DNA from 3 places in the Bacillus sp. Medicinal_06 genome. Region 2 is predicted to be linked to each of the others. Evidence: riboswitches for the same ligand, from Rfam matches in the RefSeq annotation. Region 2 holds a riboswitch; each other region holds the start of a gene.
The links. Region 2 has a riboswitch for S-adenosylmethionine ahead of metK (methionine adenosyltransferase). Riboswitches for the same ligand answer to the same signal wherever they lie in the genome.
Positions count from the first base shown of each region.

Region 1: linked by a shared signal. The riboswitch ahead of AC1M36_RS21295 (MetQ/NlpA family ABC transporter substrate-binding protein) and the one ahead of metK (methionine adenosyltransferase) in region 2 are both predicted to bind S-adenosylmethionine.
Region 3: linked by a shared signal. The riboswitch ahead of AC1M36_RS14610 (Na+/H+ antiporter NhaC family protein) and the one ahead of metK (methionine adenosyltransferase) in region 2 are both predicted to bind S-adenosylmethionine.

Region 1 covers NZ_JBWYHD010000010.1:9,664-17,201, reverse strand. Annotated here, with positions in the region: gene AC1M36_RS21310 (ABC transporter ATP-binding protein) at 1-588, shown strand, start outside; gene AC1M36_RS21305 (ABC-F family ATP-binding cassette domain-containing protein) at 1,057-2,601, shown strand; gene AC1M36_RS21300 (hypothetical protein) at 2,859-3,176, opposite strand; SAM riboswitch class I at 3,383-3,499, shown strand; gene AC1M36_RS21295 (MetQ/NlpA family ABC transporter substrate-binding protein) at 3,587-4,399, shown strand; gene AC1M36_RS21290 (methionine ABC transporter ATP-binding protein) at 4,412-5,452, shown strand; gene AC1M36_RS21285 (methionine ABC transporter permease) at 5,427-6,095, shown strand; gene AC1M36_RS21280 (DnaJ family domain-containing protein) at 6,425-6,796, shown strand; gene AC1M36_RS21275 (thioredoxin family protein) at 6,846-7,121, shown strand; gene AC1M36_RS21270 (hypothetical protein) at 7,135-7,383, shown strand.
Region 2 covers NZ_JBWYHD010000002.1:125,025-132,562, forward strand. Annotated here, with positions in the region: gene AC1M36_RS04275 (DMT family transporter) at 1-739, shown strand, start outside; gene AC1M36_RS04280 (hypothetical protein) at 768-989, opposite strand; gene AC1M36_RS04285 (ATP synthase subunit I) at 1,250-1,621, shown strand; gene pckA (phosphoenolpyruvate carboxykinase (ATP)) at 2,105-3,691, opposite strand; SAM riboswitch class I at 3,921-4,042, shown strand; gene metK (methionine adenosyltransferase) at 4,209-5,408, shown strand; gene AC1M36_RS04300 (hypothetical protein) at 5,517-5,696, opposite strand; gene AC1M36_RS04305 (MogA/MoaB family molybdenum cofactor biosynthesis protein) at 6,116-6,625, shown strand; gene AC1M36_RS04310 (molybdenum cofactor guanylyltransferase) at 6,622-7,230, shown strand; partial or broken gene AC1M36_RS04315 (glycosyltransferase family 4 protein) at 7,426-7,538, opposite strand, start outside.
Region 3 covers NZ_JBWYHD010000005.1:323,317-330,854, forward strand. Annotated here, with positions in the region: gene AC1M36_RS14585 (response regulator transcription factor) at 1-559, opposite strand, end outside; gene AC1M36_RS14590 (sensor histidine kinase) at 552-1,613, opposite strand; gene liaF (cell wall-active antibiotics response protein LiaF) at 1,613-2,353, opposite strand; gene AC1M36_RS14600 (PspA/IM30 family protein) at 2,461-3,123, opposite strand; gene AC1M36_RS14605 (lmo0954 family membrane protein) at 3,168-3,524, opposite strand; gene AC1M36_RS14610 (Na+/H+ antiporter NhaC family protein) at 3,695-5,011, opposite strand; SAM riboswitch class I at 5,106-5,210, opposite strand; gene AC1M36_RS14615 (ribonuclease FAU-1 family protein) at 5,363-5,881, opposite strand; gene gltP (glutamate/aspartate:proton symporter GltP) at 5,948-7,219, opposite strand.

The sequences.
Region 1 (7,538 bases), on a different contig from region 2:
GCGACTAGTGGTGAGGTAATTTATAACGATACCCTTGTTCAAAAACAGGATATTGTAAGTTATATGCCGCAGCAAGATTTGCTACTGCCATGGCGCTCAGCACTTCAAAATATTGTCCTCCCGCTAGAAATTGATGGGAAAGCAAAGAAAGAGCGATTGGCAGAAGGTATGGAAGCATTGGAGCAATTTGGTTTAGCTGAATACGCTAATCATTATCCAGATGCATTATCTGGTGGTATGCGTCAGCGCATTAGTTTCCTCCGTACTTATTTGTGTGAAAAACCGATTATGTTACTTGATGAACCATTTGGTAAACTCGATGCATTTACAAAAATGGAAGTGCATCGTTGGCTTTTAGATTCATGGCATCAAGAGAAGCAAACAATCGTGATGGTAACACATGACTTAGATGAAGCAATTCTATTATCTGATCGTGTATTTATCTTATCGCAAAGACCAGCGACGGTTATTGGTGAAGTGCGTGTGAATTTACCGCGTCCTCGCACAATGGATATGCTGACATCCATTGAGTTAAAAGAAGACAAAGCGAAGATTTTAGAGATATTAGCTCCTTATATGCGTAAGTAATAAAAGCCTCTTAACAATTTTTGGTATAATGATTGTTAAGAGGCTTTTTTATGTGGAAATCGTTAACTTTAGAATTTACTAGCCCTTATGCAATGGAGAAAATGTATGAAGAAATCTTTAGTGAAAAAGAGGAACAAAAAGATCGATAACGAATAAAATATAAGAGCATGGTATATGCTTATTATAAGACAATAATGATTTATAAAGGAGTGAAAGGATAAGATGACTTTATCAACTGTTCTTCAAATGGTTTTAGCTTGATATGGGAGAAGTCTGCCCATTTTTAAAGTGTAAGCCAAATTGAAGACAGCAGATAAAGAGCCTTAATCCTTTTTTACGATAATTATTTGTAATGGGTAAGGTGTGTTCACCTTACCCATTTTTCATGTATACACAATTAAATAAGACCTTTATTTTGCTGTTCTCTCTATTTGGCTTGTTAGTGGTAAAGAAAAGGAGAGAGCAAAAATGAGTGTATTAACAGTAGAAAATCTTACCCATACGTATGGAGATAAAAGTATTTTATATAATGCTTGTTTTCGATTATTGCAAGGTGAGCATGTTGGACTTATAGGAAGTAATGGTGCTGGGAAATCAACGTTGCTTCGTCTGTTAGCAGGAGAGATTCTACCTGATGGGGGAACAATTGAATGGTTTCCACATGTGAAGGTCGGTTTTTTAGAGCAGCATATTGAGTTACAAGAAGGAACAACAATTGAAGAATATTTACAAAGTGCTTTTTCTCACCTGTATACGATTGAACGTGAAATGATGGATATTGCTGAAAAGATGGCCAAGGAAACGGACTTAGAGCAGCTATTAACGCAATATGGAAAATTACAAAATGTACTAGAAGGTTCAGATTTTTATCAAGTTCATACAAAAATAGAAGAAATAGCAGCTGGTTTAGGGTTGTTAGATTTAGGAATGAAAAAAGATGTTTCAAAATTAAGTGGTGGCCAGCGAACAAAATTATTACTTGGGAAGCTTCTTTTAGAGAAGCCACACATTTTATTGCTAGATGAACCAACAAATTATTTAGATGCGGTTCATATCGATTGGCTAAGGGCGTATTTACAAGCATATGAAAATGCTTATATTGTCGTTTCACATGATGAATCATTTTTAAATTGTATTACAAATGTTATTTATCATTTAGAAGGGCAAACAATAAAGCGCTATGCGGGGAATTATGAAAGATTTTTATCAAGCTACCAACTTCAGAAACAACAATTACAAGCAACTTATACAAGACAGCAAAAGGAAATTGCAAATTTAGAGAGTTTTATTCAAAAAAATAAAATTAGAAAAGCGAAGCAGGCGAAAAGTCGTGAAAAGGTATTAGAGAAAATGAAAAAGCTAGGAAAGCTTAACGATGCACCAAGGCCGCGTTTTCATTTTCAAGTTCACACTGAACCTGTGAGTCGTATATTACAAGCGGAGCAGATTCAAATTGGTTATGCAGAACCATTGTTAGTTACAGGTCTTAATTTACAAGTAAAAAGAGGCGAAAAGATTGCAATTGTTGGTCATAATGGAATTGGAAAAACAACAATGTTAAAAACATTACTAGGGCAATTAAAACCATTAAGTGGAACAGTAAGTATCGGAGAACGGGTACACCCTGCATATTTTGCTCAAGAAGAATTTGCGGAAGAAATTACGCCACTTGAGCAAGTCTGGTTAGGGCGTCCGGATATGACGCAAAAAGAAATCCGGCAATCTTTAGCAAGGTGTGGTTTAAAAGAAGAGCATATTCGGCAGCCTCTTTACTTGTTAAGTGGTGGGGAACAGACAAAGGCACGTTTATGTGAGCTTATGTTAACGCGAAGTAATGTATTAATTTTAGATGAACCAACGAATCATTTAGATGTGTATGCGAAAGAAGCGTTAGGAGAAGCTTTGCGAAATTATCAAGGAACAGTTTTACTCGTTTCTCACGAGCCTTCTTTTTATAAATCTTGGGTGACACGAGTTTGGAATCTAGAGGAAATGAATGTTACGAAAAGATAAGAGGGAAATTTATTTTGGAGCGTAACTATATAAATACGCATTGAAAGACCGAGATAAACCATTCCTTTTAGGTGGGAGAGAGCATCTGTTCATGGATAGAGGCGGTCAGTGTTTTTTTTAGCCACATGCCATGTGAAAACAGAAGGAGAAAATGAGTGGAGAAATTCTTTTTTTTCATAAACATGACTTAGAGGTCGGAAAATTAAAATGGACAAAAGCATGAGAGCAGCTACGTTTTGTAGCTGCTCTCATACTTTTTACTGATTTACTTGCAAACGTTCTTGAATGAACAACAGCAACTTAACAATGCTGTCTTCTGTATAAATATCAAATTTTTGATGATGAAATTCACCATGTTCGTGATAAAAAATAAGTTCACCTTTTCCAGCCACTTCATTTATCAGCATATGAAAACTGAGTGGTGTTGCTACAATTGAGCCGTTATCATCTCTTAACAGAATTTGACAAAGCGTTTTTTGCTGTTCAACCTCATATAAAAAATCGTAATGAAAGGATTGAGCTATTTTTTCTATTTGAGAGAGGAGTAGGGTTTGTATAGCATGTGTTTCGTGCATAAAATGTAACCTCTTTTCTTGTATGCGCTGTTATCTAGTATAGTAATAATGAGTATACTTTGTACATAATTATTGCTCGTTATTTCTAGAGAGTGTCAAAATAAGTTGAACAACAATACGCAGTATATTCAGAAAAATATTATTGACAAAATTTTTTGTAAGATTTACTATTAGTACCATAACTTTTACAAAATTTAATACGGATACTCTTATCCAGAGAGGCGGAGGGACTGGCCCTATGATGCCCGGCAACCGAGCTTATGAAGAATCATAAGCTAAGGTGCTAATTCCTGCAAAACGATTTTCGTTTTGGAAGATAAGAGAGGAGCTTATTTTGTCTATTTGACACCTCTCTTATTTGAGAGGTGTTTTTTGTTTAAGAACAGATATAATATGAGGGGGAATTGTATATGAAAAAATTGTTGCTAAGTATTGTAAGTGGAACGGTATTATTATTAGGCGCATGTAGTGCGGATTCAGGTAAGGAAGCAAAAGCGCTAGATGAGAAAAAAGTTACAGTTGGTGTAACGGGGGGACCGCATGAACAAATTTTTGAGAAAGTAAAGGAAGTAGCAGCAAAAGATGGCTTACAAGTTGATTTAAAGGTATTTAATGATTATGTAGCGCCAAATGTATCGTTAGACGAAAAAGATATTGATGTAAATAGTTATCAAACGAAGTCCTATTTAGATGTATTTAAAGCAGAACGCAATATGAAATTAACAGAAGTATTTTCAACGGTAACGTTCCCAATGGGAGTATATTCGAAACACTTGAAAGATGTAACCGAGTTAAAAGACGGCGATGCGATTGCTGTGCCAAATGATCCAACAAATGAACTTCGGGCTTTAAAATTATTTGAAAAAGCAGGTGTTTTAAAAGTTGATCCAAAAGCAACAGAGAAAGCAACTGCAAAAGATGTGATTGAGAATCCCAAGAATTTAAAAATTGTTGAGTTAGAGGCGTCACAATTACCAACGCAGTTAGATGAAGTGAAAGCAGCAGCAATTAATACGAATTTTACATTAGGTGCGAAACTAAGCCCTGCTAAGGATTCTATTTTCCGTGAAGGAAAAGATTCACCATATGTAAACTGGGTGGTTGTTCGTACAGAGAATAAGGATGATGCAATCGTAAAAAAATTGAAGAAAGCGTATCAGTCTAAAGAAGTAAAAGAGTTTATCGAGAAAAAATTCGATGGTTCTGTTTTACCGTCTTGGTAGGAGCTGACTATAATGATTGAATTGAAGAATGTATCTAAGGTGTTTACAACAAAAAAAGGTAAGGTAGAGGCTCTGAAACCAACTTCCCTTAAAGTAGAAAAAGGAGAAGTGTTTGGAATCATTGGATATAGTGGTGCAGGGAAAAGTACGTTAATCCGCTGTGTAAATCTATTAGACAAACCAACAACAGGAAACATCATTGTAAATGAAAAAGATTTAACAACTTTATCTACAAAAGAATTAGCACAAGCAAGACAAAAAATAGGGATGATTTTTCAAGGATTTAACTTATTAAAAACAGTCAATGTTTATGAAAATATTGCATTGCCTTTACGTCTAGCTGGGATTTCAAAAACTGAGATTGAAAGAAGGGTAGAAAAATATTTACGTATTGTGGACCTTTTTGATAGAAAAGATGCATATCCAAGTGAGCTTTCTGGCGGCCAAAAACAACGTGTTGCAATTGCACGTGCACTATCTTATGAACCAGAGATTTTGCTAAGTGATGAAGCGACAAGCGCGTTGGATCCAGAAACCACGGAGTCAATCTTAGACCTGTTGCTAGAAATTAATGAGAAAATTGGGATTACGATTTTGCTAATCACACATGAAATGAATGTAATCCAGCGTATATGTGATCGCGTTGCTGTGATGGAACACGGAGCTATAGTAGAAAGCGGCACAGTGAAGGATATTTTTACAAACCCACAACATGTAACAACGAATAAATTTGTGAATAGTGCTTTGGCAGTTAAAATTCCAGAAGAAGTACAAAAAGAACTGGAAAATGCTGGTGAAACTGTAACACTTTCTTTTATAGGAATTTCCTCAGGGGATCCAGCACTTGCTGTTGCTACAAAACGATTTCAAGTATACCCCAATATTTTATCGGGTAATATTACACAACTAAAACATGAAGCGTATGGTAAGCTCGTTGTTCATATGCAAGGTGAAAAACACGAGGTACAACGGGCCTTAGCATTTTTAAAAGAACAAGGAATCATCGTAGAAGGAGGTAAAGAAGAGAATGGGAAACAAATCCTTTTTGGATGAATGGGGTAAGATGATATGGGAAGCGACGATTCAAACATTTCAAATGACATCTATTTCGTTGCTTATATCAATTATTATTGCCTTGCCACTTGGTGTAACACTTGTTTTAACAAGGCCTGGTGGTCAACTAGAGAATAAAATTGTATATCCTGTTTTGAATACAATTATTAATATCATTCGTTCTATTCCATTTATTATTCTATTATTCTTCATTCTACCGTTTACAAAGCTCATTATGGGGACCTCAATTGGTGTGAAAGGTGTGATTGTACCGCTTGTTGTATTTACAGCTCCTTATATTGCGCGTTTAATGGAGACAGCTTTACTAGAAGTGGATCGCGGTGTAATTGAGGCATATCAAGCGATGGGAGTTTCTACTGTGAAAATTATTTGGCACGTTATGGTTAGAGAAGCACGTCCATCTCTTGTGCTTGGTTTAACAATCGCAACGATTGGACTAATAGGTGCAACAGCAATGGCTGGGCTTGTAGGAGCAGGGGGACTCGGAGATTTAGCATATCGATTTGGTCATCTACGGTATGAACCAGAAGTGATGTATGCAACGGTATTTATGTTAATTATTCTTGTTCAAGGCTTACAGTCTTTAGGGAATGGGATTGCTAGAAAATTAAAGAAAGATTGATGAAATGCGGTGGCTCTATTATAAGAGGTACCGCATTTTTTATTTTTAGCGTATATAAACCAAAATAAAAAATGCCATAAACTCTTTTTTTAGGCGGGCGAGAGTAGTCGGTTAGATCCTGTTTCTGCACCATGCCAGGTTAAAACAGAAAGAGAAAATGAGTGGATTCATCTGTTCTTCTTCGGACAGTAACTTATATGTCGAAAAATCAAAATGAATTTATATAGGTATAAATAAATATGGAACCTGATTTTTTGTAAACTATATTATGGTATAATTAGAATTTTTAATGTAAAATGATGGTAAAAACATGTAAGGGAGGGAGCGGCATGGATGTTTTCTTAAGCATTGCTGAAGAAAGAATTCGTCAAGCAATTAATAATGGTGACCTTGATGACCTTCCGGGGAAAGGGAAACCACTACAATTAGAAGACATTTCAATGGTACCTCCAGACCTTAGAATGAGCTACAAAATTTTGAAAAACGCTGGTATGATTCCGGCAGAAATGGAATTACAAAAAGATATATTGAAAATAGAAGATTTAATCGCTTGTTGCTACGATGAAGTAGAACGAGTGAAACTAAAAGAGGAGTTAACGGCAAAAACTCTTCGATTTCAACAGCTAATGGAGAAGAGAAAAATAAAAGGAAATTCAGCATTTCGTATGTACCAAAATCAAGTGTTTAGTAAATTGCGCTAAGAGGGATAACATGAGAAAATTCCAAATGATGGAATGATTAGTAGCATATATTGAGGCAAAAGATTTAGTGCTGTTATTTATCAAAACTGAAAATTGTGGTGTTTGTGATGTGATGCTCCAGAAAGTAAATCACTTATTAGCGGAATATCGAACTGTAGAAAATATTGTAATTTCACTACAGGATATGCAAGAAATTTCATCCAAGTATTTAGTATTTACAGCTCCAACGGTTTTATTATTGCATCAAGGGAGAGAGATACTTCGTGAATCACGTTTTATCTCCCTAGAGAAGATAGAACGAGCATTACAATTATTTGAAGAATAAGGGAGGGGCTTAAATGGGCTTTGTGATAGCGGCATTATTGTTTTTAGTTTTAATGGGAATGATTGCAAAATCGATTAAGAAAAATAAAAGGAAAGTAAATCTTTATAAAACAGGAAATGGTGATAGTACGACAACTACTACTGCTTCTACACCAGTTTTCTTTGCAGGATCTGATAGTTCCAACGATTGTGGAAGTTCTTTTGGAGGTGACAGCGGTTTTTCAGGCGGTGATGGTGGTAGCTGTGGCGGTGGTGGGGATTAATGAGAAATACGCTCTTTACGGGCGTATTTCTTTTTAAACAAACGTTTGATTAGTTGGCTTGAACCCGCATAAAATCAGCTAAACAAACGTTTGTTTAAGAGTTTATAAGCTTATTGTATTGATAAATAAGGAATATATGATGTTATAAGGGGAAT
Region 2 (7,538 bases):
AAAGTCATTGCATATGGAGTTACGGGATATACCGAGGCTCATTGTAGTTAGTGTTGTGGGAATCGTGCTGTATCAAACATTATTTATGGAAACTATCAAATATACATCTGCTACGAACGCTTCCTTACTCATTTCTATATCACCTATTTTTACAACGATGTTTGCAGTTTTTTTGAAACAAGAGAAGTTTTCTCAGCGAAAGCTAGTCGGTTCTATTGTAGCTTGCATTGGTGCTGCTCTTGTTTTATTAGCTGGGCATTCACTGGCTGGTTCCTTTTATGGAAATGGGATTGGACTCATTACATCGATATGCTGGGGGCTTTATCCAGTTCTAGCAGGACCACTGATTAAAAAATATTCAGCACTTCGCGTGACTGCATGGTCAGCAGTTGTTGGAGCTATTCCACTCGCTATACTAAGCGGATGGCATATTTTTTCATTGCCGTTTCAAATTGAACAAGGAATGACATGGTTTGCGCTATTATATTCTATTTTCTTTGTCACAGTATTTGGCTTAGTTATGTGGTATATTGGAGTTCAAAAAAATGGGGCCTCTCATACAATGGTGTATATGTATATTACGCCATTTGTTGCAGTTGTATTTGCGGCGGTATGGGCGAAGGAATATATTTCGTTGCAACAAATGATCGGCGGGGGGATTATTTTTCTCGGTTTATGGTTTGTGAAATCTGAAAAGTTTGAAACGCAGTCAATTGCGCCAGAACATATATCAAAATAGGAAAACAGATCAGTTATGATCTGCTTTCCTATTTTTTTATTTTGGGCAGAAATATAAGGAACAAAATAGCAGTAATAAGTGGAAGTAAGTTGAGAAAAGGTATGCGAAACAGTGCAATGAGAATAATCCCAGGAAGAAGAACACCGAGGACAGCATAGAAAATACTATGTTTTTTTGTGTACCAATATAACGAGAGTCCTATAAGTGCAGGGATAATGAGGTGGATGAGAGCCATTAAAAAATAAATCATTAGAAGCCCCCTTTACTTGTGTACTTACTACATCATATCCATATGTTTATAGATTGATATCACTTTTTTGTAAAACTATGAAAAAATGTTTGAAAAAAAGTCATAAATTGCGCCTGCCTTCAAACTAGAAATCTTGTATAATATTATTTCCGAAAAATATTTTAACAACATAAGTGTAGTGTTTATGTTGTTTTTCTTTGAATATAACAGATAAAGTCTGATGATATGTAAATAAGATGATAATGGTAAAGGAGAACTGCATGATTAGTATGTCACTAAGGTCATTTAAAATTCAAATGTATTATTTGTTAGGTGCGATGCTATTAGGATGGGCGATGACACCTTTTTCTGCACACTTTCTAGGTGCGGGGATTGGTTTACTTGTTAGTATGTATTGTGTTTGGATTTTAGGAAGACGTATTGAAAAGCTTGGAGATAGTATTGTAAAAAAGAGTAAAGCACCAACACTTGGTATGATTAATCGCTTTGCAGCAGCGATTCTCGGTGCGATTATTATGTATGAGATTGAACACCATATGGTTATGTGGGCGTTTGCTGTTGGGATTATGGGTGGTTACTTTTTAATTGTTATTAATTTAGGATACTATAGCATGAGAGATGCGAAGAAATAAATACAAAAACCTTTTCTTTTAGTTGAGAAGAGAGCGTCCGGCGATGTGTAGCAGCGGTCAGTGCTTTTTTGGCTCCATGCCGTGTGTGAAAACAAAGGGAGCAAGTGAGAGGGGAATCCATTTTTATTTCTGAAGCCGTGATGTGTATGTTGGGAAATCAAAATATACAAATTTTCCCTCCTGGTATATCCCTTTTCTTTTTGAGTAGGGAGAGAACGTCCGGCCATGGATAAAGGCGGTCAGTGCTTTTTTTCGCTTCATGCCGTGTGAAAGTAAAAGGAGCAGGTGAGTAGGAAATTTGCATTAGGAGTACCACGAAAGTAAAAGAAAGAAGCTTACGTTTTGATCGTAAGCTTCTTTTTTATTGTAAGTATGTGCAACCAGCAAAGCCGCATGGGTTTTGTCGGTGAGTACGCGATCCTTTTAGGTTACAACATGCTTATTCATATGAGTAAAGGTCATTCAGACAGTAAAGGTTTTAAATTAAGCGATTGGACCGCCCAATTTGATAATATCTTCAGAAATGTTCTCGAATTTTTTGAAGTTTTCTTTGAACTTATCTGCAAGTTCGATTGCTTTTGCTTTGTAAGCTGCTTTATCAGCCCATGTTTGTTCAGGCATTAATACTTCATCAGGTACACCTGGTACATGTAGTGGTACTTCAAGACCGAAGATGTCATGTTTCGCTGTTTCAGCGTTATCAAGCTCGCCGTTTAATGCCGATTGTACCATTGCACGAGTGTAGCCTAAGTTCATACGTTTTCCAACGCCGTATTCGCCACCAGTCCAGCCAGTGTTTACTAAGAATACTTTCGCATCATGTTTCTCAATCTTTTCACCAAGCATTTCAGCATAGCGAGATGCATCAAGTGGTAAGAATGGAGAACCGAAGCAAGTTGAGAATGTTGCTTGCGGAGAAGTTACGCCGCGCTCAGTTCCAGCTAGTTTACTAGTGTAACCGCTTAAGAAATGGTACATAGCTTGCTCTTTATTTAATTTACTGATTGGAGGTAATACTCCAGATGCATCAGCAGTTAAGAAAATAATTGTGTTTGGATGTCCTGCAACACTTGGCACTACGATATTATCAATCGCATCAATTGGGTATGCAGCACGTGTATTTTCTGTTAATGTAGTATCATTATAATCTGCAATACGTGTTTGATTATCAATTACAACGTTCTCAAGCACTGATCCAAATGTAATTGCATCAAAAATTTGTGGCTCTTTTTCATGAGACAGGTTAATACATTTCGCGTAGCAACCGCCTTCAATATTGAATACGCCGTTATCAGACCAACCGTGCTCATCATCACCGATTAATTTACGGTGTGGGTCAGCAGATAGTGTTGTTTTACCTGTTCCAGATAAACCGAAGAATAAAGCGACATCGCCTTCTTCACCTACGTTTGCAGAGCAGTGCATTGATAAAATATCTTGTTCTGGAAGTAAGAAGTTCATAATAGAGAAAATTGATTTTTTCATTTCTCCAGCGTATTCCGTACCACCAATTAATACGATGCGTTTTTCAAATGAAACCATGATGAATGCTTCAGAATTTGTGCCGTCGATCGCTGGATCTGCCTTAAAGCTTGGTGCAGAAACGATTGTAAATTCAGATTCATGATTTGCTAATTCTTCTTCAGTTGGACGAATAAATAATTGATGTACAAATAAATTGTGCCATGCATATTCGTTAACAACTTGTAATGGAAGACGATAGTTGCGATCAGCACCAGCGAATCCTTTAAACACGAATAATTCGTCTTTTTCCTTTAAGTACTCTAATACTTTTGTATATAATTTATTAAAATGTTCTTCAGAAATCGGTTGGTTTACAGATCCCCAAGCAATCTTATCTGCAACCGATGCTTCTTTCACAATGAATTTATCTTTAGGAGAACGTCCTGTATACTTTCCTGTAGAAGCAGAGACGGCACCAGTAGAAGTTAATTTCCCTTCGTTTCTCATTAGTACTTTTTCCACTAATTGTGGAACGCTTAGTTGAATCTGTGCATTGCTTCCGTTCAGTAATTCGTGTAATCCAATTTGGACATTCACAGTACTCATATTTATATACCATCCTTTTCATTTTAATGAAATATTTCTCGTAATCCCCACCAAGAGTATAACACAATCATATAAATAATGTATACTATTTATTTATTTTTGTTTGTGTGAATGTATAATTTTCCTATTAATATTTTGTTCGACAAGAAATGCGAAAAACTTGTAGGAATATGTGAATATTAATTGACAAATGAATATCATTTCTTTAGTATAGGTTGGGACGGATACTCTCTTATCCCGAGCTGGCGGAGGGACAGGCCCGATGAAGCCCAGCAACCTCACTTGTATTGGTAAAAACAAGTGAATAGGTGCTAAAACCTGTGCGAGGCGCAAGGTCTCGAACGATAAGAGCGAAGGGCAAAAAGCAGTATGCAAGTAGCAAATTAAACCTTTTCTCTATAAATAGGAAAGGTTTTTCTTTATGCTTGTGTGGGAGAATAAATGAATGTCGCAGTTTGTGGCAAATTAAGGATGAGTTCCGTACAATATATACAATTACTGTAGGGAGGTTTACCACATGACAAAACAACGTCATCTGTTCACATCTGAGTCTGTAACTGAAGGACATCCAGATAAAATTTGTGACCAAATTTCTGATTCAATTTTAGATGCGATCTTAGCAAAAGACGCAAATGCACGTGTAGCTTGTGAAACAACAGTAACAACTGGTTTAGTATTGGTAGCGGGGGAAATTACGACTTCTACTTATGTAGATATTCCAAAGATCGTTCGTGAAACAATCCAAGGAATCGGTTACACTCGTGCAAAATACGGATTCGATGCAGAAACTTGTGCAGTTTTAACATCTATCGATGAGCAATCTGCTGACATCGCTATGGGTGTTGACCAAGCGTTAGAAGCACGTGAAGGTCAAATGACTGACGCTGAGATTGAGGCAATCGGTGCAGGGGACCAAGGTTTAATGTTTGGTTTCGCATGTAATGAAACAAAAGAATTAATGCCACTTCCAATCTCACTTGCTCACAAATTAGCTCGTCGTTTAACGGAAGTACGTAAAGATGAAACATTAGATTATTTACGTCCAGACGGTAAAACGCAAGTTACAGTTGAGTATGATGAAAATGGTAAACCAGTACGTATCGATACAATTGTAATTTCAACGCAGCATCACCCAGAAGCTACGTGGGAACAAATCGATCGTGACTTAAAAGAGCAAGTAATCAAAGCTGTCGTACCAGCAGAATTAATGGATGAGGAAACAAAATTCTTCATTAACCCAACTGGCCGCTTCGTAATCGGTGGACCACAAGGGGATGCTGGTTTAACAGGACGTAAAATCATCGTCGATACTTACGGCGGATACGCTCGTCATGGCGGCGGTGCATTCTCTGGTAAGGATGCTACAAAAGTTGACCGCTCTGCGGCATACGCAGCTCGTTATGTTGCGAAAAACATCGTAGCAGCTGGCCTTGCTGAAAAAGCAGAAGTACAACTTGCATACGCAATCGGCGTAGCACAACCAGTATCAATTTCAGTTGATACATTCGGCACTGGTAAAGTATCTGAAGAAGTACTAGTAGAACTAGTTCGTAACAACTTCGATCTTCGCCCGGCTGGCATTATCAAAATGTTAGACTTACGTCGCCCAATTTACAAACAAACAGCAGCTTACGGACACTTCGGACGTACTGATGTAGATCTTTCATGGGAACGTACAGACAAAGCAGCAGCTTTAAAAGAGCAAGCTGGTCTATAATATAAGAAGAAAAAGCTTTGCGCGAAGGCGCAAAGCTTTTTTTATTGTATGGATTATAAGTTCAAGCTTGCTTGGATAGTTTATCCCGCATTAACGGAACAAATGCTATCATCCTTTCTTCTGACGCGCTTTTCCAGCACAAAATGCACTGCATAGCAAAAAGAGCGTTGCGAATCCCCAGCCACCGATTGCTGAATAAGGAACAGCATCCTTTAATGCCATCCCAGCACTGATGGAAGCGACAAATAGAAGGATAAATACCGTTGTAAGTTTTTGATAAAGTTCCATGAATAAGCCTCCTAATTATGAAAATTTGTTTAGTTTGCATCAGATTGTTCCGCGCGATTCAAAATCCAATTCAATAGGAAAGGGCGAGAAGAATTGCTGTACTTGTTAAGTATGTGTGGTCAGAACCGTCGGACATTTGGATAGAGAGTTTTTACAATATTGATATCTCATCCATAGGAAATAATTTGATAGTGGCTTAGATGAATTAAAAATGGGACTTGGTGCAAGTTGTTTTATATTGTTAAATACAATTTGGATTGTGGAAAAATACCTTTTTATGGTTATATATACTTATATTGTATCATGATGTTTTGTTCATTTGATACATAATTGTAGACATGTGATGTATTTCATACTTCATAAAGTTTCGATACGATATGATAAAATGATGAGTAGTTCATAAGAAGGAGCGAATAAAAATGAGTGTAATAGAACATAAAAAGCAAGCGCCCAAAAAAGTGCGCTGTAAAATTGTTACGGTCTCTGATACACGTACAGAAGAGACTGATAAGAGCGGCAAGTTATTAAAAGAATTATTAGTAGAAGCAGGACACATGGTAACGGCTTATGAAATTGTAAAAGATGATAAAGAAGATATTAAACAGGCTGTATTATCTGGCTATCACCAAGAAGATGTTGACGTTATCTTAACAAACGGCGGAACAGGCATTACGAAGCGTGATGTGACAATTGAAGCCGTTTCAGCATTATTAGATAAGGAAATCGTTGGATTTGGTGAACTGTTTCGGATGATTAGTTATTTAGAAGATATCGGAAGCGCTGCAATGCTAAGTAGAGCAATTGGTGGAACAATCGGAAGAAAAGTTGTCTTTTCGATGCCTGGTTCTAGCGGGGCTGTTCGCCTTGCAATGAATAAATTGATTTTGCCAGAGCTTGGACATATTACATTTGAGCTGCATCGACAATGAAAAGGCTCGCTGGAATTGTATTAGCAGGTGGTATGTCAAGACGCTTTGGTGAGCCGAAAGCCTTAGCAAGCTGGCAAGGACATACTTTTATCGAACACATTGTTCAGGTCATGCAGACTGCCGTGCAAGATGTAGTTGTGATTAGTCATCCTGATATAAAAGAAAGAATTGTTACTTTAGTAGACGTTCCTGTTATAGAAGATACTCCTTCCTATAAAGGAGATGGTCCGCTTGCGGGGATTGTATCGGGGATGGAGCATATAAATGCAGATTGGTATATCGTTTCTCCTTGTGATACGCCAAACCTTTCAAGTGAGTGGATTACAGCATTAACAGGGCAAATAAATGATGAATATGAAGCGATTATTCCGGTTATTGATGGAAGAAAGCAGCCATTATTAGCGGCATATCATAATCGTGTAAAAGAAAAAATATACGCATTGTTACATGAAGAAAAACGAAGTGTGGGACAGCTTTTATCGCAGTGTCATGTAAAGTATGTGATGGAAGAAGAATGGAATGTGGCGAAGGAATTGTTTATGAATGTAAATACACAAGAGGAATATGTCCGGTTACTGAATGAGAAAAAGAAGAAAAAGGTATGACGTTATAGCGTCATACCTTTTTCATTTATCCCGCATTAACGGACAGTAACACTCCCACCTCAAAATTCAGCGAAAAAAAGAAGTTAGGTGGAAGATGAACTGTCCGTAAAAGCCTGATTCGTTCAACTAATAATCAGTGGGGATGAAGAAAAAAACTACTGATTAAAGTTTCACTTTATGAGTTGAACTTTTCTATTACGCAAGTAGTTCGGCATTGTTTTGCTGAAGCACCTCTTCATATTGCATGTATAAGCCGTGGAAAATATCATCCCAGTTTTGTGTAGCGGCGTAGGATCTAGCGGTTATGC
Region 3 (7,538 bases), on a different contig from region 2:
TATTACTTACATGTGTCTTCACAGTTTTTAGTGCAATAAATAGTTCATCTGCAATTTCTTGATTACTTTTTCCCTCTGCAATTAATAATAAAATTTCAGACTCTCGTTCCGTTAAATCTTCATGAAGCGGTTGTTCTTTCTTTTGGCGCATACGAGACATCATTTTCCCAGTAACTTTCGGCTCTAGCACCGTTTCCCCATCATAAGTCGCCCTCACTGCATCAGCAATATCACTTGCTCTTGATGTTTTTAATAAATAACTTGTTGCCCCAGCTTCGATGACAGGATACAGCTTTTCATCGTCTAAAAAGCTTGTCACGACTACAATTTTTGCTTCTGGCCATTTTTGAATAATAGCACGCGTTGCCTCAACACCATCCATTTCATCCATAACAAGGTCCATTAAAATAATATCTGGCTTTAGTGCTAATGCTAATTCTGAACCTTTTCTTCCATTTTCGGCTTCTCCAACCACTTCAATATCCGGTTGAGTCGATAAATAGGCGGATACACCCATCCGAACCATTTCATGATCATCAACAAGCAATACTTTAATCATGATGTTCCTCCCCTCTCTCTATCATAATTGGCACTTTTACTTCAATTTGCGTGCCTTTATTCGGAAAACTAAGTACTTTTAATGTTCCTCCAATTTCATGAACACGTTCTTGAATAGATCTTAAGCCATATGACCCTGCCTTATTAACACCTACTTCAAATCCAACACCATCATCAATTATCTTTAAAATAGCATATTGGTCAATTTGGCGAAGACGTACTTCTGTTTTCTTTGCTTTTGCATGTCGTAATGTATTAGACAACGCCTCTTGTACAATACGGAATAAATGATCTTCCACACCTTTTTTTAATTGAATCGGTTCAATCAACCATTCTATTTTCATATGTTGTTTTCTAGAAAGTTCTGTTAACAGTTCTTCTATGCCTTCTGTTAATTTTTTACCTTCTAATTGTACAGGACGTAAATGCAAAAGTAATGCTCTCATTTCCGATTGCGCATTTACAACCATATTTTCCACAAGTTGCAATTGCTTTTTCGTTGTTTCTGGCATATGATCTACCTGTTCATTAATCGCTGACATCATCATAGACATTGCAAAAAGCTGCTGACTCACTGAATCATGCAGTTCCCTTGCTAGTCGATGCCTTTCTTGTGAAATCGCTTCTTGTCTCATTTCTTCATTCCAATGAGCTCGTTCATTCGTTACTTTTTGAAATAGCCCAGCCTGTTCCTCTAATCTTCGAGCAAGCGCAATTACTTTTCGCTCTACTTCATGAAATTCATCTTCTGCAGTAAACGAAACATCCTTTGGGAAATTCCCACGCTCTACTTCAAACAAGAAAGTATTCAAGCCTTGAATACGCTGCTGCATATAATAACCAATCGCATACCCTACAATTCCACCCATAAGAAGACTTGTACTGATAATTAACAAGCCAATTGGAACAGAAGCAATGGATTCTTTCCATAATAAATCATATACACCTTGCCCGCTTTTCCATACATATACAACTGTACAAATAAGTGCAATACTAACAGAAGATAACATAGAATAACGAATATACATCCATGAAATATTTCCTTGCTTTTTCATTATACTTTCCTCACTTCCGTATCGCCTACGACAAGCGAAGAAATAATTTTAATACGTCGAGGAGCTTCTTTATACTGTTCTGTCTTAAACGTAACATTTCGATTAAAACCTGTTTCTTCATGACCCGGAAGCAAAACTCTCCCCATGATGACAGAATGGTTTAAAGATAGTTCAATATCATATGGAACATACAAACGAATGTTACCAATAACGCCACGAATAACAATGACCGTTTCCCCTTCTGGAATCATTGCCGTCGTCAAATCGATTTCAACATCACCGACTCCATACTGGACATTAATATCTTCTAACTCATAAATATGATCCATCATTCTTATGTTACCAACCATTATATTTTTAAGGTATGGTTCTGTGCGATAGATTTGCTTTTCTTCATCTATATATCCTTTTTCCTTAATTTCTACTTGTATCGCTTTGGGCTTCTGCTGTCCTTGAATAAGCTGATAACCAATGAAAGCTAAGCAAGCAAATACAACGAGTACGAAGGCCGCTGATGAAAACAGGAAGAATAAAAAAACAATCCCCCCGACAAATAAAAATACATTCCCTCTCACATAACGATTCTTTTTTCGATAGTGCCTTCCGAACATGATCATAATAAACGCAAAAATAAGAGCTCCTGGTTCAAAATGCCCGAGAACCATATCAAGAAAAAGACCAAATCCAAATATGATGAGGAGCATCCCCACTAGTTGTGATTTTGAAAATTGTTTCTTCATTTCAGCTCCCCCCTTCTTGTTACATATAAATAGAAGAAAAAGGTATTGCCTGCCAACACCTTTTCTTCTATCACTATATCATAAGCTCGTTTTATAATATACTACAATTATTTTATTACTTCTTTGTCTAAAGATACTTCATTTTTTTCTTTCATTTCACGCTCAAGTTTTGCAATTTTCATATCAAATGTATCACGCTCATGATCTTCATTCATGCGAAGCTCTAAATCACGAATGTGATCTTCAATTTCTTCAAAACGCAAGAACGGATTATTCTCATCCATTTTATGAAGAGCTGTATTCATACGACGGTTTGCATGTGCCATATTTTCGCGAGCCATTAATTCCATGCGCTTTGCATTCATTTCTTTTAGTTTATTCTTCATTTCAGAAAGACGACGTTCTAACTCATCAATTTGCTCCACTACACCTGCATACATTTCTTCTAGACGAGCGACTTGCCCTTCATAATATGCTACTTCTTCTAATGCACGTTCATGCAATTGCATTTCTCCTGCTTCTTGTGCAATTATCGCCTGCTTTGAGCGCTTATTTACGAAATAACGAGCCTGCTCAAGTTCACGGGAAAAGTTAGATTTTAATGTTTTATGACGCTGAATTAATTTTTCAATTTTTGTTACTTCACGCTCACTATCACGTAAATATTGATTTAACATAGCAATTGGATTTTTTCTTTCTTTCTCATCTAATACATTATGAAAATCTGCTAAAATTGCATCGCGTACACGTCCGAATAAAGATTGTTTCATTCTAATCTTCCTCTCTTCTACTTTATGATTTAAATTATTTTATATTAGTTTTTCATTAACTTGTTCCACTCATCTTCAAAGTTGCTATATGGCTTAGAAGCTTCTGAAGCAGCATCCACTACTACATCTTTTTCTTTTTTCCACTCACGGTATCCGTAGTATAGAACGACTAACGCTGCAACACCGATTAGTGCTGGGGAATGAGAAAGGGCAATTGACAAGCCGATTAAACCGGCAATACCCCAAGCTAACTTTCCAAAAAATGATTGTGCTCGCACAAATGATTTATAGCTCCAGTACGCAATTCCTGCTCCAATTGCGAATCCTACAATACCAGCAAGACTACCAAGAGCAATTAAAGCCAAAATACCGGCTGCGATAAACGCTAGAAATTGTTTCATCTTGTGCTTGCCTCCCTTCGATTTGATACTCTTATCTTAACTATTTTTTCGTTTTTCCATAACGAGCTTAAGAACCGTTTTCTAATCAGACTTAAGACCTATTCCAAGTCAGCCTTATATGAAGGTGAATGTAAAGAAAAAGGATGTCTTATATAAGACATCCTTTTTCTTTATGCTGTTTTATGATATTGCTTTTTTTTTGCTACTTTTGAAAATCGTGGAAATCCTATTAAGATAGAAACTACACCACAAATTCCAACTAAAATTGGATAGAACGCATATGGTAATAATTCAACCGGTGACAATGCTGCAAATCCTGCTGCCGTTAACATTTGAGCACCGTATGGAACTAATCCTTGTACAGAGCATGAGAAAAGATCTAACACACTCGCTGATTTTCGTGGATCAATTTCATATTGATCAGCAATATTTTTTGCAAGCGGACCAGTAAAAATAATAGAAATCGTATTATTCGCAGTACACACATTCGTCAAACTTACTAAACCAGCAATTCCAAATTCAGCACCTTTTTTCGAACGAATACTACGTGTTAATGTATTCATTAAATATTGAATACCGCCATTATATTGAATAATTTCAACCATTCCACCGATTAAAATTGCCAGTAATACAAGCTCCATCATTCCACTTATTCCTGTTGTAACACTTTTAAAGAAGCTAGCTAATGTGTAGCTCCCATCAATAAGACCAATAAGTCCTGATAGAACTGTTCCACCTGCTAACACAACGAGCACATTCCACCCAAGTAAAGCTGTAACAAGCACACCCGCATACGGCAATATTTTCACCCAGTCAAATGTATGAGCTTTGATTTCTGTATGGTTTCCTACTGTAAGGAAAACCAATAATACAATTGTAATAATTGCGGCTGGTAAAACGATTAAAAAATTTGTTTTAAATTTATCTTTCATTTCCGTTCCTTGCGAACGAACAGCTGCAATTGTCGTATCAGAAATAAATGATAGATTGTCACCAAACATCGCTCCACCAACAACTGTTGCCATCGTTAACGCAATAGAAATATCTGTTTGCTGGCTAATCCCTACTGCAATTGGAGCTAGCGCTGCAATTGTCCCCATGGAAGTTCCCATCGCTAATGAAATAAAGGCCCCTATAACAAAAATGCCTGCAACAATAAATCCTTGCGGTAAAATAGATAGCGCTAAATTAACTGTAGAGTCAACCCCGCCCATTCCTTTTGCTGTTTCAGAAAACGCACCCGCAAGTACAAAAATCAACACCATAATCATAATATCCGGATTACCAGCCCCTTTGGCAAACCGTTCTACTTTTGATGTAAAGCTTTCTTTTCTATTCATCACTAATGCAGTCCCTACAGCAATTAAAATAGCTACAAGTATCGGCAATTTATAAAAATCCCCTGTAATAATTCCAGAGCCAATAAATAGCGCTAAGAATATTCCAAGCGGTAATAATGCTAAGCCATTTCCCTTCGTTTGTTTCAAAATAACATCTCTCCCTAGTTCTAAACCTTTTCTATCTTATAACAAAAGACCTCTTCCCAAAAGAAGAGGTCTTATACATCTATAAGAAACACTCTCCTCATCTATCAAGCACATGCTTGCTGGATTTGGCACAGCACTCTGTTGTGAGTCCGCTGCCGAGGCATCGTAGGGCCAGTCCCTCCGCCTCTCTTTATAAGAAGGTTTCATATTTTATTTTTAATAATAATTTCTTCCCTAACTTTACTCGCTTACTAATAAAAAGTCAATTATTATTTGCATGAAAATATTTTACATTTTTTGATATTTATACAAAACCATGAAATAAAATAAGCAATCTATAAGAAAAAATACTCATTTTAATTTTTGAATTTCCCTTTCTAAAATTTCGATCCAAAAAAACTTTTTCTTTTCAATTGTTGTAATAATCCACTTAGCTGTATCCCAAGCTACATGATATTCTTCTTTAGAAATATCTCCAGCTACATATGCTTCCTCTAACTCATCTGCATCCAATACATATACATCACCATTAGGTAATAACACCACATCTAAATAGAGATCATCGAAATATGGCATGCCTCTCTCATCTACTTTATAATCTTTGGCCACATCAATATAAAACTGCACTAACTTCTTCTTTTCATTTAACATAGCTGTAATCGCAAAGTTCTTATCATTTATAAAATACTGCATCCATGTGTACCCATCATTTACAATACAAAGTTTTTGATTATTATATTGCTTATAGCTAGGCTCTTTCACTTTTTGCATATGCAGCACACCTAACATTCCTTGCTCAATTGTCTTCACTTCATATGTTTTCTCTATTAACCGTTCCCAAGTAGAGCCATCGCCATATTTTCGTTTCATGATTCCCAACTCCTTTTCTATGCAAAAAAGCCCCCACATCTTATGCGGGGGCTCTGCCAATAGCTATTAAGCTGCCTGTTTTTCAGAAAGCTCTTTTAAATAAGCTTGTCCTTTTTCAGCGTCATATTGACCTTCCCACTTAGACATAACTACAGCTGCTAAAGAGTTACCTACTACGTTAACTGCCGTACGAGCCATATCTAAAATACGGTCAATACCTGCGATAAATGCTAATCCTTCTGCCGGAATACCTACTGTACCAAGTGTTGCTAATAATACAACAAATGATACACCCGGTACACCTGCAATCCCTTTAGATGTAACCATTAATACAAGCAATAATGTAATTTGCTGCGCGAGAGATAAATCAATGCCATACATTTGCGCTAAGAAAATCGCTGCAATAGCTTGATATAAAGTTGATCCATCTAAGTTAAATGAATAACCTGTCGGAATAACGAAAGATGTAATCGCTTTCGGACAACCGAACTTCTCCATTTTCTCCATGATTTTCGGTAAAACCGTTTCTGAGCTTGCAGTAGAATACGCTAAAATAAGCTCATCTTTTAAGATCTTAAAGAATTGGAAAATGTTAATACCAAATATTTTCGCTGTAAGTCCTAATACTACTACAACGAAGAAGATCATTGATCCATATACGACAATTACTAATTTCCCTAACGGAATTAATGAAGCTAAACCAAATTTAGAAACTGTAACACCAATTAATGCGAATACACCAAACGGTGCGAATTTCATAACTTGGTTTGTTACATAAAACATTGAATCCGCTACACCTTGGAAAAATTGAAGAACCGGTCTTCCTCTTTCACCGATCGCTGCAACTCCTAAACCAAATAGTACAGAGAAGAAAATAATAGCAAGCATATCACCTTTTGCTAATGATTCTACAATATTTGTCGGAACAATGTTTACAAATGTATCAGCAAAAGAGTGACTTTGCACTTGCTCTGTCGTTTGCGTATATTTAGAAATATCTGTCTTTGTTAACTTATCCATATCGACGCCGTTTCCTGGTTGGAAAATATTCGCTACCAGTAGGCCAACAACAATCGCAACTGTTGTAATGATTTCAAAATAAAGAATTGTTTTTCCGCCTAATCGACCTAGCTTTTTCACATCACCAACACCAGCAACACCAACAACGATGCTTGCTACGACAATCGGTACAACGATCATTTTAATTAATCGGATGAAAATATCACCAATCGGTTGTAAGTACTTCGCTACTGCCGGATTGTCATAAAAAATCGCCCCAACTGCAATACCAAGCGCAAGCCCTATTAAAATTTGCCATGCAAGTCCTATCCTTTTCATACTTGCTACAACCCCCTTCTTAGATGCATTAACTCTACCATTCTCTCGTTCTATGAAACTAAGAAATTAAGAGTATTACATATTATTCGACAATTCACTACATTTTTGTCCCTGTTAAAAATGATAAATCAAAAAATGAAATCTGACAACAAAATAAGTTTGCGTGAACACAAATAATTTTCTTGACAAAAACAAAACTCATGTCAGAAAACCTAACATGAGAACGATTCCTTAAAGTGTTTATTAATATTTTCTCTACTTTATTTCTATCACATCAAACGACATAATATACAAAAATTACCTCATTTCCGACAATTCA